DNA from 2 places in the Ensifer sp. ENS08 genome. Region 2 is predicted to be linked to the other one. Evidence: riboswitches for the same ligand, from Rfam matches in the RefSeq annotation. Region 2 holds a riboswitch; the other holds the start of a gene.

Region 1 (7,353 bases), 580 kb from region 2:
AAGCTGACGCGCGGCGAGGGGCGGGCGCTGAAGGTTGCCGTCCCGGTACTGTCGCGCATCGCCAATTTCGACGACCTCGATCCGCTCGCCGCCGAACCGGAGATTGATCTCGTCTTCGTGCGGCCTGGCAGTCCCATTCCGGTCGACGCTGGCCTCGTCGTCATTCCCGGGTCGAAATCGACCATCGGCGACCTCATCGATTTCCGCGCGCAAGGGTGGGACCGTGACCTCGAACGTCATGTGCGCCGGGGCGGCCGGGTCATCGGCATCTGCGGCGGCTACCAGATGCTCGGCCGGCGCGTCACCGATCCGCTCGGCATCGAGGGCGGCGAACGTGCGGTCGAGGGTCTCGGGCTGCTCGAGGTCGAGACCGAGATGGCGCCGGAAAAGACGGTGCGCAACAGCCGCGCCTGGTCGCTGGAGCATGATGTGGCGCTCGAAGGCTACGAAATCCATCTTGGCAAGACGCAAGGTGCAGACTGTGGCCGGCCATCGGTGCGCATCGACAATCGCGCCGACGGCGCGCTTTCGGCCGATGGCCGCGTGATGGGCACCTACCTGCATGGGCTCTTCACCAGCGACGCCTATCGTGGCGCGCTGCTCAAGAGTTTCGGCATCGAAGGCGGCGCCAACAACTACCGCCAATCGGTCGATGCGGCGCTCGACGATGTCGCGAACGAACTGGAGGCTGTGCTCGATCGTCGCTGGCTGGACGAGTTGCTCAGGCACTAGGGACGCGGCAACGGTCAGCCAGCAGGTCCGGTACGTCGGGCCCAACAGGAGCAACGAGCTTATCCGACGGAACTACGCTGCGACATCGTGCTCCTCGCTTGCGGCTTCCCAGACTTCCCGCGCGGCATCCAGGTTCATCAGGGCAATCCCCAAGCCGACGATCAGGTCCGGCCAGGCCGACTGCCACAGATAGGCTGTCGCCAGACCCGCGGCGATGATGGCCACATTGGCGAAGGCATCGTTGCGGGCCGAGAGAAATGCTGCCCGCGTGAGGCTGCCGCTCGTGTGACGGTAGGCGACGAGCAGATAGGCGCAGAAGAGGTTGACCACCAGCGCCCCAAGTCCGGTCAGGGAAAGGGCAAAGGGCTCTGGCGGGACCGGATCCATGAACTTCGCCCAGGCCGTCCAAAGGAAGGCCAGCGCCGGTACCAGTAGAATGAACGCCATCGCCATGCCGACCCGCGCGCGGGTTCGCGCCGTCCAGGCCAGAGCAAAGAAAATCAGCATGTTGACGGAGGCGTCTTCGAGGAAGTCGACGCTGTCGGCCATCAGGGACACCGAGCCGATCGAAAGCGCGACAAGGAGTTCCACCCCGAAATAGCCGAGGTTCAACAGGGAGACGATGAGGACGACGCGGCGCAGCTCGGTATCCACTCGAAAGGTTCCCTTTCTGGCGAGATTCGCCCTCGGCATCTTGACACAGGTGTTAGCAGCAGTTTGCTATCCATAGCACTAGGTTTCGACATCGGTTCCCTTCACACCGCCGTCGTGCCTGACGCCCGACAAATCGTCGCGTGGCGCAACTCGGCCGGGGAGGCGTCGCATGCGTCGATTGACTTTGGGCTGCCCGCTTCCTAATCATCAGGCGTTGGATGGTTCCCCCTTGTCGTGGCGATCTGGGGGAATAATTGGGAATGTGACGGATGGACCCAAATCGGGCATCCTTATCGCAGCCGACCCCGCGACTGTAGAACGGTCAGGGTTCGCCATCGGGTTTGGTGCCGGGCTGTCGGCCGGTTGCACGGGCAATCGGGGCAGGTCGGGGATCAAGCCGGAAAAGCCACTGGCGTGGCATCGTGATCAGCCGGGTTTGGACGCCTCTTCTTCTACGAATCGTCCGCCTTTCACGATGTCCCTCACAGCACCCATGCGTCGGAGACGACGCGCAAAGGTTCGCTGTGGCACCGGAAAGACGCCGGGAAGGTGAGGCGGGCCGCTCGGGCCCTGACATCGGAACCTTGCCCTTTAAGGGCGAGGCGATGTTCGGCCCGTGACGCCGTGAGCCAGGAGACCTGCCATCCGGCATGGGCATTCCGCCCGAGGGGACTTTTGTCTCCAACGCCATCACGGAGGTTGTTTTGGCTCGCAGATGCTTTCAAGAACGCGCCCGTGGCGCGTCCGATGGCTTTTGCCACCGACGGCTGATTTGGGAATGTTGAGGCAGCCACGATGAGCAGTCTCAGCGCCGGGCCCGTGCTGGTCCTTGGCGGCGCCCGTTCCGGCAAGTCCAGCTTTTCCGAGAGGCTCGTCGAAGCGTCCGGCCTCACCATGCATTATGTCGCCACGGGCCGCGCCTGGGACGACGAAATGCGCGAGCGCATCGACCATCACCGGACGCGCCGCGGCGAGGGCTGGACGACGCATGAGGAGCCGCTCGATCTCGTCGGCATCCTCAGACGCATCGATGATCCCAGCCATGTGGTCCTGATCGACTGCCTGACGCTATGGGTCACCAATCTCATGCTGGAAGAGCGCGACATGACGGCGGAGTTCGCCGCCCTTGTTGCGTATCTGCCTGAGGCGCGGGCGCGCCTCGTCTTTGTTTCCAACGAGGTCGGCCTCGGCATCGTGCCCGAGAACCGCATGGCCCGCGAGTTTCGCGACCATGCCGGCCGGCTTCACCAGATCGTTGCGGAGAAATCCGCTGAAGTTTACTTTGTCGCGGCCGGTTTGCCGCTGAAAATGAAGGGTTGATCCATGACCACTGCGAGAGCCAACCAGGGCAAGATCCCGGCGACCGTCATCACCGGCTTCCTCGGCGCCGGCAAGACGACGATGATCCGCAACCTGCTGCAGAACGCCGACGGCAAGCGCATCGCGCTGATCATCAACGAGTTCGGCGATCTCGGCGTCGACGGCGATGTCTTGAAGGGCTGCGGTGCCGAGGCCTGCACCGAGGACGACATCATCGAGCTTACCAATGGCTGCATCTGCTGCACCGTGGCTGACGATTTCATCCCGACCATGACGAAGCTGCTCGAGCGTGAAAACCGCCCTGACCACATCATCATCGAAACCTCGGGCCTTGCCCTGCCGCAGCCGCTGATCGCCGCTTTCAACTGGCCGGATATCCGCAGCGAAGTGACCGTCGATGGCGTCGTCACCGTGGTCGACAGCGCCGCCGTTGCCGCTGGCCGCTTTGCCGACGACCACGACAAGGTCGATGCGCTGCGCGTCGAGGACGACAATCTCGATCACGAAAGCCCGATCGAGGAGCTGTTCGAGGACCAACTGACGGCTGCCGATCTCATCGTTCTCAACAAGACCGATCTGATCGATGCCTCCGGCCTCAAGGCCGTACGCGACGAGGTGTCTTCGCGCACCAGCCGCAAGCCGACGATGATCGAGGCGAAGAACGGCGAAGTCGCCGCTGCCATCCTGCTTGGCCTCGGTGTCGGCACGGAAAGCGATATCGCCAACCGCAAGTCGCATCACGAGATGGACGAGGCAGGTGAGGAGCACGATCACGACGAGTTCGACAGCTTCGTCGTCGAGCTCGGTTCGATCGCCGATCCCTCGGCGTTCATCGATCGCCTGAAGGGCGTGATCGCGGAGCACGACGTTCTGCGCCTCAAGGGCTTTGCCGACGTGCCCGGCAAGCCGATGCGCCTCCTGATCCAGGCGGTCGGCGCCCGCATCGACCAATATTACGACCGCGCCTGGGGCGCCGGCGAAAAGCGCGGTACGCGCCTCGTCGTCATCGGCCTGCACGACATGGACGAGGCGGCGGTGCGCGCTGCGATTACCGCGCTCGTCTAGATCGTTCTTTGAGTGAAATGATCTAACGCATTGAAATGATGCAGTTCCGGATGGAAAACGCTTTTAGCGTTTTCGTTCGGAATTGCCCCACCGGACAAGACGAATGCATCTGCTTCTCGCCCAGAAAGGAACGATCGCCGACGGCAACGAGGCGATCGACCTTGGGCAAACGCCGGCCGATATCCTTTTCCTCTCGGCCGCCGACACCGAGCTCTCCTCGATCGCCGCGGCTCACGGCCGACGCGACGGAGGCTTGAGCCTGCGCATCGCCAGCCTGATGAGCCTGATGCACCCGATGTCGGTCGACACATACGTCGAGCGCACGGCGCGTCACGCCAAGCTGATCGTCGTCCGGCCGCTCGGTGGCGCCAGCTATTTCCGTTATCTGCTGGAAGCCCTGCATGCGGCTGCCGTCACCCATCGTTTCGAGATCGCGGTTCTGCCGGGTGACGACAAGCCGGATCCGGGGCTGGAGCCTTTCTCCACCGTCGCAGCCGACGACCGCCAGCGCCTTTGGGCTTACTTCACCGAAGGCGGCTCGGACAATGCCGGGCTGTTTCTCGACTATGCGGCCGCACTGGTCACAGGTGCGGAGAAGCCGCAGCCGGCAAAGCCCCTGTTGAAGGCCGGCATCTGGTGGCCGGGTGCTGGCGTGATCGGCGTCAGCGAATGGCAGTCCCTTGTTCAGGGACGGATGGTAGCGAGGGAGGGATTCGAACCCCCGACGGTTGGGATCTGCTTTTACCGCGCGCTCGTGCAGAGTGGCGAGACACGGCCGGTGGAGGCGCTGATCGATGCGCTGGAGGCTGAAGGTGTGCGGGCACTGCCGGTGTTCGTGTCAAGCCTCAAGGATGCCGTTTCCGTCGGCACGCTGCAGGCGATTTTTTCCGAGGCCGCACCCGACGTGGTGATGAACGCCACTGGCTTTGCGGTCTCGTCGCCCGGTGCCGACCGTCAGCCGACGGTGCTGGAATCGACCGGTGCGCCGGTGCTGCAGGTGATTTTCTCCGGCTCGTCGCGGGCGCAATGGGAAACGTCGCCGCAGGGGCTGATGGCGCGCGACCTCGCCATGAACGTGGCACTACCCGAAGTCGATGGCCGCATCCTTGCGCGCGCCGTCTCCTTCAAGGCGGCGTCGATCTATGACGCCAAGGTGGAGGCCAATATCGTCGGCCATGAGCCGCTCGAAGACCGGGTGCGCTTTGCCGCTGATCTTGCCGTCAACTGGGCGAAGCTGCGCCGGGCAGAGCCCCCCGAGCGCCGCATTGCCATCGTCATGGCCAACTATCCGAACCGCGACGGTCGCCTCGGCAACGGTGTCGGGCTCGACACGCCGGCCGGTACCGTCGAGGTGCTTAGCGCCATGGCGCGGGAAGGCTATGCGGTCGGTGAGGTTCCCGCCGATGGCGACGCGCTGATCCGCTATCTGATGGCCGGGCCGACCAATGCGGCGAGCCATGACCGCGAAATCCGCGAGCGTATTTCGCTGAACGATTACAAAACGTTCTTCGATTCGCTTCCGAAACAGATAAAGGATGAAGTTACCGGTCGCTGGGGCGTGCCGGAGGCCGATCCCTTCTTCCTCGATGGCGCCTTCGCGCTGCCGCTCGCCCGCTTCGGCGAGGTGATCGTCGGCATCCAACCGGCGCGCGGCTACAACATCGATCCGAAGGAAAGCTACCATTCGCCGGACCTCGTGCCGCCGCATGGCTATCTCGCCTTCTACGCCTTCCTGCGCCAGCAGTTCGGAGCGCAGGCGATCGTCCACATGGGCAAGCATGGCAACCTCGAATGGCTGCCGGGCAAGGCCCTGGCGCTGGCGGAAACCTGCTATCCCGAAGCGATCTTCGGGCCGCTGCCGCACATCTATCCCTTCATCGTCAACGATCCAGGCGAAGGTACACAGGCCAAGCGCCGCACCAGCGCCGTCATCATCGACCACCTGACCCCGCCCTTGACGCGCGCCGAATCCTACGGCCCGCTCAAGGATCTGGAAGCGCTCGTCGACGAATATTACGACGCCGCCGGCGGTGATCCGCGCCGCCTCAGGCTGCTCAGCCGCCAGATCCTCGACCTCGTGCGCGACATCGGCCTCGACAGCGACGCCGGCATCGACAGGGGCGACAGCGACGACAAGGCGCTGGAAAAGCTCGACGCCTATCTCTGCGACCTCAAGGAAATGCAGATCCGCGACGGCCTGCACATCTTCGGCGTCGCGCCGGAAGGGCGGTTGTTGACGGACCTCACCGTAGCGCTGGCGCGCGTGCCCCGCGGTCTCGGCGAGGGCGGCGACCAGAGCCTGCAGCGGGCGATCGCAGCGGATGCGGGGCTGCGTGGGTTTGCTATTCCCACCTCGGCGGGGGGCAACCCCGCACGCGACGCCCAACCCTTCGACCCGCTCGACTGCGTAATGTCCGACACCTGGTCAGGCCCGAAACCGTCCATCCTCGCTGACCTCTTGAACACCCCCTGGCGCACCGCCGGCGATACGGTTGAGCGCATCGAGTTGCTTGCCGCAAATCTCGTGTCGGGTGAACTGGCTTGCCCGGACCACTGGGCCAACACCCGCGCCGTGCTCGGCGAAATCGAAACGCGCCTGAAGCCGTCGATTTCAAACTCGGGTGCCGCCGAGATGACCGGCTTCCTCACCGGTCTCAGCGGCCGCTTCGTCGCCCCCGGTCCATCGGGCGCGCCGACGCGTGGCCGGCCAGATGTGTTGCCGACGGGGCGCAATTTCTACTCTGTGGATAGCCGCGCGGTGCCGACGCCGGCTGCCTATGAGCTCGGCAAGAAATCGGCCGAGCTTCTGATCCGCCGCTACCTGCAGGACCATGGCGAATGGCCGTCCTCCTTTGGCCTGACCGCCTGGGGTACGGCGAACATGCGCACCGGCGGCGACGACATCGCCCAGGCCCTGGCGCTGATCGGCGCCAAGCCCACCTGGGACATGGTCTCTCGCCGGGTGATGGGCTACGAGATCGTGCCGCTCGCAGTCCTCGGCCGCCCACGCGTCGACGTGACCTTGCGCATTTCCGGCTTCTTCCGCGATGCCTTCCCGGACCAGATCGCGCTCTTCGACAAGGCGATCCGCGCCGTCGGCGCGCTCGAGGAAGACGATGCCGACAACATGATCGCCGCACGCATGCGGGCGGAAAGCCGACGGTTGGAAGCGGAAGGTGTCGAGGCTGCCGAGGCCGCGCGTCGAGCCTCCTACCGCGTCTTCGGCGCAAAGCCCGGTGCCTATGGCGCCGGCCTGCAGGCGCTGATCGACGAGAAGGGCTGGGAAACCAAAGCCGATCTCGCCGAGGCCTATCTTACCTGGGGCGCCTATGCCTATGGCGCCGGCGAGGAGGGCAAGGCCGAGCGCGATCTTTTCGAGGAGCGCCTGCGCACGATAGAGGCGGTGGTGCAGAACCAGGACAACCGCGAGCACGATCTGCTCGACAGCGACGACTACTACCAGTTCGAAGGCGGCATGAGCGCTGCCGCCGAACAGCTCGGCGGTCACCGTCCGGCGATCTACCACAACGACCATTCCCGTCCGGAAAAGCCTGTGATCCGGTCGCTCGAAGAAGAGATCGG
Region 2 (7,353 bases):
CCGGCTCTGGATGGCGTCCGGAACGATCGGATCGAAGGAAGGGGCCGAGGTCGAGCACGTCTTCCGCCATTCGGAACTGACGACGGAGGACGATCGGCCACCGCAGAAATACGCCGAGCACGCCGGCGAGGTGCACAATTACGGCCACGTGCTCGCCTGGGAGCCGCCACGACTACTGGCCTATACCTGGAACGAAGAGACCGGCACCCCGTCGGAGGTCCGCTTCGAGCTCAGCCCCCGCGGCGACAAGGTGCTGCTCGTCGTCACCCATAAGCGCATCGCCGACCGCGCGGTCATGACCAGCTTCTCCGCCGGCTGGCACGTACACCTCGACATTTTGCGCGCTCTGCTCGAAGGCGAAAAGCCGGCAGCCTTCTGGAGCAAGTTTGCCGACCTTGAAGCGCAATACGACGCGCGTATTCCGAAGCCCTGACGGCGGGATGGGCTTGAAGGTCAGGACGCGTGCAGGCGCCGGCAAGGATCGACTTGCCGGCGCTTTTCGTCAGGTGCGGGCGAAACCGAGAACGAAAAACGCCAGCGCGCCGATCGAGGCCCATGTGCGCACGTGGTTCCACCAGACCCAATCGGTCAGATAGCGCTCACGCCAGAGATCGGTCGCCGCCTGACCGGGGGCTGCCGCGGCGAGCGCGTCATTCATCGGCACGTTGAAGACAATGGTCACCAGCAGCACGCCAACGACATAGGCAATGCCACCGGCGGCAAGCCACCACCTGCCCTCGCCCCCCGAGATGAAGGCGACGACGACGAGCGCCAGGGCGAGCAGCGCCGTGCCCATGAAGGCGCTGAGGAAGATCGGGTTCTGGATCACGACATTGATGGCGTTCATCGCGGCGATCCCCTGCTCCGGCGGCAGCCGCGACAGGGCCTGCATGATGCAGACCGAGAAGATGAAGAACAGCCCGGCCATCAGGCCGGAACCGATCGCGGCGGCAAACGCCAGAGCGGGGATCAACGGGATCATGCGGCAAGACTCCAAACACCAGTTGCTGCGGTTTCCCGGGCGTAATCGGCAAAGTCGCGCGGACGCCGCCCAAGCACGCGCTCGACATCGGACGTCATGCTGGAATTGCGTCCGTCGAGCACCGAGGTGAAGAGATAGCGGATGAGTTCGACATAGTCATCCGGCACGCCGTCCGCCTTGAGATGCGCTGCGAAGTCGGAAACCGGAATGGCCTGATAAGAGATCCGACGGTTGGCGGCCGCGGCGATCTCGGCGACGGCCTGGGCAAAGGTCATCAGGCGCGGGCCGGTCAAGGCATAGACCTTGCCGATATGCGCATCGTCCAGAAGAGCCTCAACCGCCACGTCGGCAATGTCGTCGCAACTGACGAAGGGCTCGGTGACCTCGTCCACCGGCAGGAAGACCGAACCACTCACCACGCCGTCGGCCAGGAAGCCTTCGTCGAAATTCTCGAAGAACCAGCTGCCCCGGATGACCGTCCAGTCGGCGCCGGAGGCCTGCAGCGCACGCTCGGAGGCTTCCGCCTCGTCCTCGCCGCGGCCCGACAGGAGCACCAACCGTTTGATGCCGGAGCGAACGGCAAGGCTCGAGAACTTGGCGATGACGTCGACGGCGCCCGGCACCGCCAGATCGGGCTGGTAGCAGACATAGATGCGATCGACATTTTCAAGGGCGGGCGTCCAGGTCGCCTCATCCGTCCAATCGAAGGAAGGCGACGCCGAACGGGCGCCGATGCGGACCGCTATGCCCCGCTCCCGAAGGCGATCGGCCACCCGCCGCCCCGTCTTGCCGGTACCGCCCAAAACCAGTGTGACTTTCTGAGACATCGTTTCCTCCTGAGGTTCCACCAACAAACATGAGCATCTCTCACATTTGCAAATGTGATAAATCCTCGTATTTTAGGAGTCAAGTCAAAATGTGAGCATTACTCATGATTCCAGATGCAAGTCCCGCCACGCTTCCCGCCAACGACGAGCCTGCGCTGCGCCGGACGCCGAGCCAGAAGCGCAGCCGCGAGCGCGTCGAGCAGATCCTTGCCTGCGCGACGGCGCTCATCCAGGAGAAGGGCAGCGACGCCATGCGCATGAGCGAAGTCGCTGAAAAGGCGGGGATTTCGATCGGCTCGCTGTATCAGTACTTTCCCGACAAGGCGGCAATCGTGCGCACGCTGGCCGAGCGCTACAATGCGGTCTGCAACGAGTGCATCGCGGCCGAACTGGCCAAGGTCACGTCGATAGCCGAACTGCGCGACGCCTTCTCGCTGCTGTTCGACATCTACTACGACATGTTCCTCGCCGAGCCGGTCATGCGCGACATCTGGTCGGCGATGCAGGCCGACAAGGCGCTGCGCGAGATCGATCTTGCGCAAAGCCGCGCCGGCGGAAAGCTGCTTGCCGATGTCTGGGCCCGGCTTGTGCCGGAGACACCGCGCGAAGAGATCGACAGCGCCGCCTTCCTGATCATGCATCTCGGCGACTGCACCATGCGACTTGCAGTCTCGGTCGACCGGGCCGAGGGTGACCAGATCGTCGAAGCCTACAAACGCATGACCATCAAGGATTTTGTCGCGGATGGACCGCGCGGCGGCGCGCACTCAATTGACAACTCCATGACACAATCCTAATCATCTGGGATCGATTGGTTCCCGGGACGCGAACGTGTTTCGGGAGTAAACGGGAATGTGACGGATGGACCCAAGCTGGGCATTCAAATCACGGCCGACCCCGCGACTGTAGAGCGACGTCGATCCACCGTTCCGGAGCGATCCGGAAGAAGCCACTGGCAAGACCGCGAGAGGGCGGCCGAGCTGGGAAGGCGAGGCAGATCGAGGGCATCGAGCCCAACGCCGTGAGCCAGGAAACCTGCCACTCGATACGGGCATAGGGCCCAACCGGGAATTTCCCGATGCCATCACGGAGGTTGTCATGGCTACGTCTACCATTTCGAGCACCCCGCTCTCCCTCAGCGATCGTCTGACCGCTGGCGTCATCGCGCTCTTCATCGGCGCATTCCTCGTCTTTGGCGCCGGCCTTGCCAACTCGGCAGTGCTGCACGACACGGCGCACGACACCCGCCACTCCTACGGCTTCCCCTGCCACTGACCGATGCGCCGGAACGTGAACAACGTTCCGCATCGAACAATCTGCGGACCTGAACGCATCCGGCCCGAGCCGGATGGAGGCCTGCGTGCATCCCGGTTTTTCCGGCGCGCGAAGGCCATCCGCAGCATAGGGAAAATGGGAAGGCTCAAGGACCACGCCACAGGGCGTGGCTTTTGTCGTTATCGAGGGATTTCAAGATGATTGTCAGAACGCTTCTGGCCGCGATCGTGGCTGGATTGATTGCCGGTGTCTTCATGACCGGCGCCCAGGAACTGCGCGTCACACCGCTGATCCTGCATGCAGAAGAATTCGAAGGCGAGGCACCGGCCGCCACCGAACAGCCCGCCGCCCAGCCGGGTGCGGCACAGCCGGCCGCAGAAAACCACGACCAGCATTCGTCGCTCAAAGCCGTGTCGCCGTTCGGCGCTTTCCTCGACGCTTTGTCGCCGATCACCCCGGCCTATGCCCATGAGGGCGAGCATGAGGAAGGCGGCATCATGTTCGGCATGAGCCGCTTCTCCGGCACGCTGATGGCGAACCTCGTCACAGGTTCCGGCTTCGGTCTGCTGCTCGCCGGCGTCAGCCTGGTGATCGGCTACCCGATCACGCTCAGGAACGGCGCGCTGTGGGGCGCCTGCGGCTGGCTTGCCGTGCACATGCTGCCGGCGATCGGTCTGCCGCCGGAACTGCCGGGCTTTCCGGCAGCCGAACTCGGCGACCGCCAGACCTGGTGGCTGGTGACCGTGGCGCTCTCCGCCGTCGGCCTCTATCTCGTCGTCCTGCGCGAGGAGATCGTCTCCAAGGTCGCAGGCCTGGTGGCGATCGCAGCACCCCATGTCTACGGTGCGCCGCAGCCGCTCGATATCACCAGCAACGTTCCGGCCGTGCTCGGCGCCGAGTTTGCGGTTGCCGCACTCGCCACCACGCTTGCCTTCTGGATCGTACTCGGCGTCGTCTCCGGCTTCATCAACGAGCGCTTCGTCAAGGCACAGTGATCACTGATCACAGATCGTCAGCAAAGCGACGGCGGGGTTCAGGTCCCGCCGTTTTGCATGAGATGCGCCGCCAGCCGCGCGCGGCGATCTTCCGGCTCCAGCAGCACGCAAGTGTCGCAGAAGCTGCCCCCTTCCGTCTTGAAGTAGAGACAGCAGCCGCAACGGATCCGATACTGGCGCGACAGCTGAGCGCCGCTTGCCGGATCGAGAGCCGCGATCTGCTCGTAGCAGAGCTCCTCTGAGTAGAGCCGCGAACCCGGTCGCTTGACGATCGCCAGCGCCTCGGCCATGCCGCGCGCCTCGTCGCCGATCGCGCGGCCGATTTCCAGGAACGCGCCGGCCAGGGCATCGGCCGCGAGCCGCCATTGCGCCCCGCTCGACAGCCCTGCTCGCGCTTTCAGAACCGCAACGACGGGTGCCAGATGGGCGATGAAGCCCTGTTCGAATGCGCTGACACCTTCGCCACCCTGGCGCTCCGTCGCCGGCGGATGCAGGCGAAAATGATAGCGCTTGCCCGCGACTTCGACGCCACGGTGAAGCCGCGTCCAATCCTCGAAACGAATGCCGGCCACCTCCGCCTGCGACCCGGCGCCGAGATGGAACGCGCCAAGGACTACGCTCAGCTGGCGGCTATAGAAGGCGATCAGATGCGCCGCCCGGACCCGGTCGGTCATGCCGACCCCGAAGAAATCCTGATAGGCGAGCCCCGCCTCAAGGCCAGCGCTGCCGGTAGCCCAGAAGTCGCCCGGCGCGCTGAAATCACTGGCCGCCGGCCCGAGCGAGACGGCAGCCTCGGGAAACTGGGCACGCAGATGGTCGGCGACGGCCAGCGCCTGCGGCGCAAACGCCGCGGTCTCCGCTGTCGGCCGGTGGTCGTTCAAGCGCATGCCGTCTCCGTCGTCCGTTCTCATCCTCTGGCGCGGGATGCGGGCGGATTACCACACGCGCCTTCCCCCTCCTGCAGCCAGCCACCGTCGAAGCCCGCCCGTTCAAGGCCGAGGCGGATCGCCGGCATGCTGCGCATCAGCGCCCAGCTAAGGCCGCTTTGCCAGTTCTCGATCATCATGACAACGAGGCCCTGGTCAAGACCGACGACCCGCGCATCGATCCAGCCCTCCGGGCCTGCGCCGGCGGCCAGGCTCGGGTTAAAGCCGCCAGGAAAGCGCCCTTCGCTCAAAAGTCCCGGATAACTGTCTGCCATATGCACCAGGGAGGCCTGCGCCGCATCCGGCTCGAACGGCAGGCAGGCAAGCGGCGCCCAGGGCACGAGCGTGCCGTCATCAAGGCCGTAGGGTGCGCCGCGGTTCACATAGCCGAAAAGCCGCTGCTGGCGCCCATCCGCAAGCCGCAGCCGGCCGCGCGGCGCATGGCAGGCGCTGAGGCCCCACAGGTCCTCGCCATATCCGGCGAAACCGCCGGGATTGGAGCGCGCATGGTCCCGCTGCAAGGCGATGGCGCGTCGGGTATTCTCGAAATAGTCCGTCCCCCGCTCTCGCATCGGCCGGTCGGAAAGCCCGCGTAGATCGAGCCAGGCCTGCGGAAAGAGATGGATGAAGAGTGGGGCCGCATGCAGATGCGGCCGGCCGTCGACCGGAATCCAGTCATGGCCCTCGGCGAAGGCCGCATAGTGCTCCGGTTCGATCGAATGGTCGGGCGCGCCGAGTGCCAGCACATAGAGCAGCAGCGCTTCGCTGTAACCCCGCCAGCGATGCTTCAAGAACCGCCCCGGCGGCCGCCAGCCCATCGTCAGCGTGTCGCCCCGATTGAGCGCCCAGCGCCAGTCCACCCGCGCATAGAGCCGATCGGCAAGCGCGCGGATCTCGCATTCGTCCGCATCCCTACCGTAAAAATATGCAGAGGCGGTCAGGCAGCCGGCGATCAGCAGCGCCGTATCGACGGTCGAAAGCTCGCTCTGCCAGGTGCGCTCACCGGTCCGCATGTCGAGGAAGTGATGGTAGAAGCCGCGATAGCCGGTCGCCTGCCGGTGGCGGGACTGCGGGCTTTGGACAAGGAAGCGCAGGGTCGTCGCCACCCGCCGCGCCGCGTCGCTGCGCGAAAGCCAGCCGCGCTCGACGCCGATCGGATAGCAGGAAAGGCCGAAGCCGGTCGCAGCGATGCTCGCCGGCGCGCCCGGCAACGCGGTGTCGGCGATCAGTCCGGTGACCGGATCCGAATGTTCGAGGAAATACCCGAACGCCGTCTGCTGCAATCGATCGATCTGAAATCGCTCAGTATTTTCCGTACGCTGCGGCATTTCGCCTTTCCTGTCCGACATCCGGCCTCATGCAGGACCCGGCAAAATCACTCTTTAGTGAAGGCCAACTACACCCAAACGGTCGCCGAAATCCAATCTTGTGTTACAGTCTTCTAATCTGACCGCGCGCAATGACTGGTTGAAGCGATGTTGAGCGTGTTGGCGTTACTCCTTTCATTGAGTGGTGGCCCGAGCCCATCGACCGCCGAGGCGACGAATGTCGACGTCGAACTGATCCTGGCGGTCGACATGTCCGGCTCGATGGATCTCGACGAGGCCCGCATCCAGCGGGCCGGCTATGTCGAGGCACTCCGGCATCGCGACTTCCTTGATGCGGTCGAAAGCGGCCAGCTGGGCAAGATCGCCATCGGCTATTTCGAATGGGCCGGAACGGTGAACGAGTCCTCCGTTGTCGCCTGGAAGGTCATCGACAATGCCGCCGACGCCGACGCCTTCGCCAAGCTGATCGAAGCGCGGCCGGTCGGCACACGCCGCGGCACCTCCATCTCCAACGCCATTACCTATGGCACGGCGCTGATCGATTCCAACGCGTTCAGCGGCGTGCGAAGGGTCATCGACATCTCCGGCGACGGGCCGAACAACATCGGCCCGCCGGTGCTTCCAGCCCGCGAGATCGCGATCACGCGCGGCATCACCATCAACGGGCTTGCCATCCTCATCCGCCCGTCGGTTTCGACCGGCCCGCTTGACCAATATTATGCCGAATGTGTCATCGGCGGCCCCGGCTCCTTCGTGCTGCCGGTGCACGAGCCCGAAGATTTCTCCATCGCGATCCGCCAGAAACTGGTGCTCGAAGTCAGCGGCCTGCCACCACCGCCGACCATACGCTATGTCGATGCCTTCCCGGCGCCCGATTGCCTGATCGGCGAGAAATTGCGACCGGGCTTCCTCGACCGGGTCTATCCGGAGCTCGACAAGTAGCCTCGCTAGACCGGACGATGCCCCCGCAACCTTTGCGCGTCAGATTGTCGTTTCCCTTCGCTTCGTCCGACGATAAGA

What was found. A riboswitch is a leader RNA that binds a small molecule or an ion and turns the genes downstream of it on or off. The one in region 2 is predicted to bind cobalamin.
Region 1: it holds a riboswitch for cobalamin, as region 2 does, so the genes downstream of both, cobU (bifunctional adenosylcobinamide kinase/adenosylcobinamide-phosphate guanylyltransferase) here and IB272_RS05650 (CbtB-domain containing protein) in region 2, are expected to answer to the same signal.

The regions. Positions count from the first base shown of each region.
Region 1 is NZ_JACVBF010000002.1:595,224-602,576, forward strand. Features, by position in the region: gene IB272_RS08560 (cobyric acid synthase) at 1-732, shown strand, start outside; gene IB272_RS08565 (cation diffusion facilitator family transporter) at 805-1,425, opposite strand; cobalamin riboswitch at 1,589-2,047, shown strand; gene cobU (bifunctional adenosylcobinamide kinase/adenosylcobinamide-phosphate guanylyltransferase) at 2,182-2,706, shown strand; gene cobW (cobalamin biosynthesis protein CobW) at 2,710-3,771, shown strand; gene cobN (cobaltochelatase subunit CobN) at 3,875-7,353, shown strand, end outside.
Region 2 is NZ_JACVBF010000002.1:17,413-24,765, reverse strand. Features, by position in the region: gene IB272_RS05670 (SRPBCC family protein) at 1-433, shown strand, start outside; gene IB272_RS05665 (anthrone oxygenase family protein) at 503-982, opposite strand; gene IB272_RS05660 (NAD(P)H-binding protein) at 979-1,809, opposite strand; gene IB272_RS05655 (TetR/AcrR family transcriptional regulator) at 1,914-2,606, shown strand; cobalamin riboswitch at 2,605-2,867, shown strand; gene IB272_RS05650 (CbtB-domain containing protein) at 2,908-3,084, shown strand; gene IB272_RS05645 (CbtA family protein) at 3,282-4,079, shown strand; gene IB272_RS05640 ((2Fe-2S)-binding protein) at 4,118-4,966, opposite strand; gene IB272_RS05635 (glucoamylase family protein) at 4,987-6,333, opposite strand; gene IB272_RS05630 (DUF1194 domain-containing protein) at 6,481-7,275, shown strand.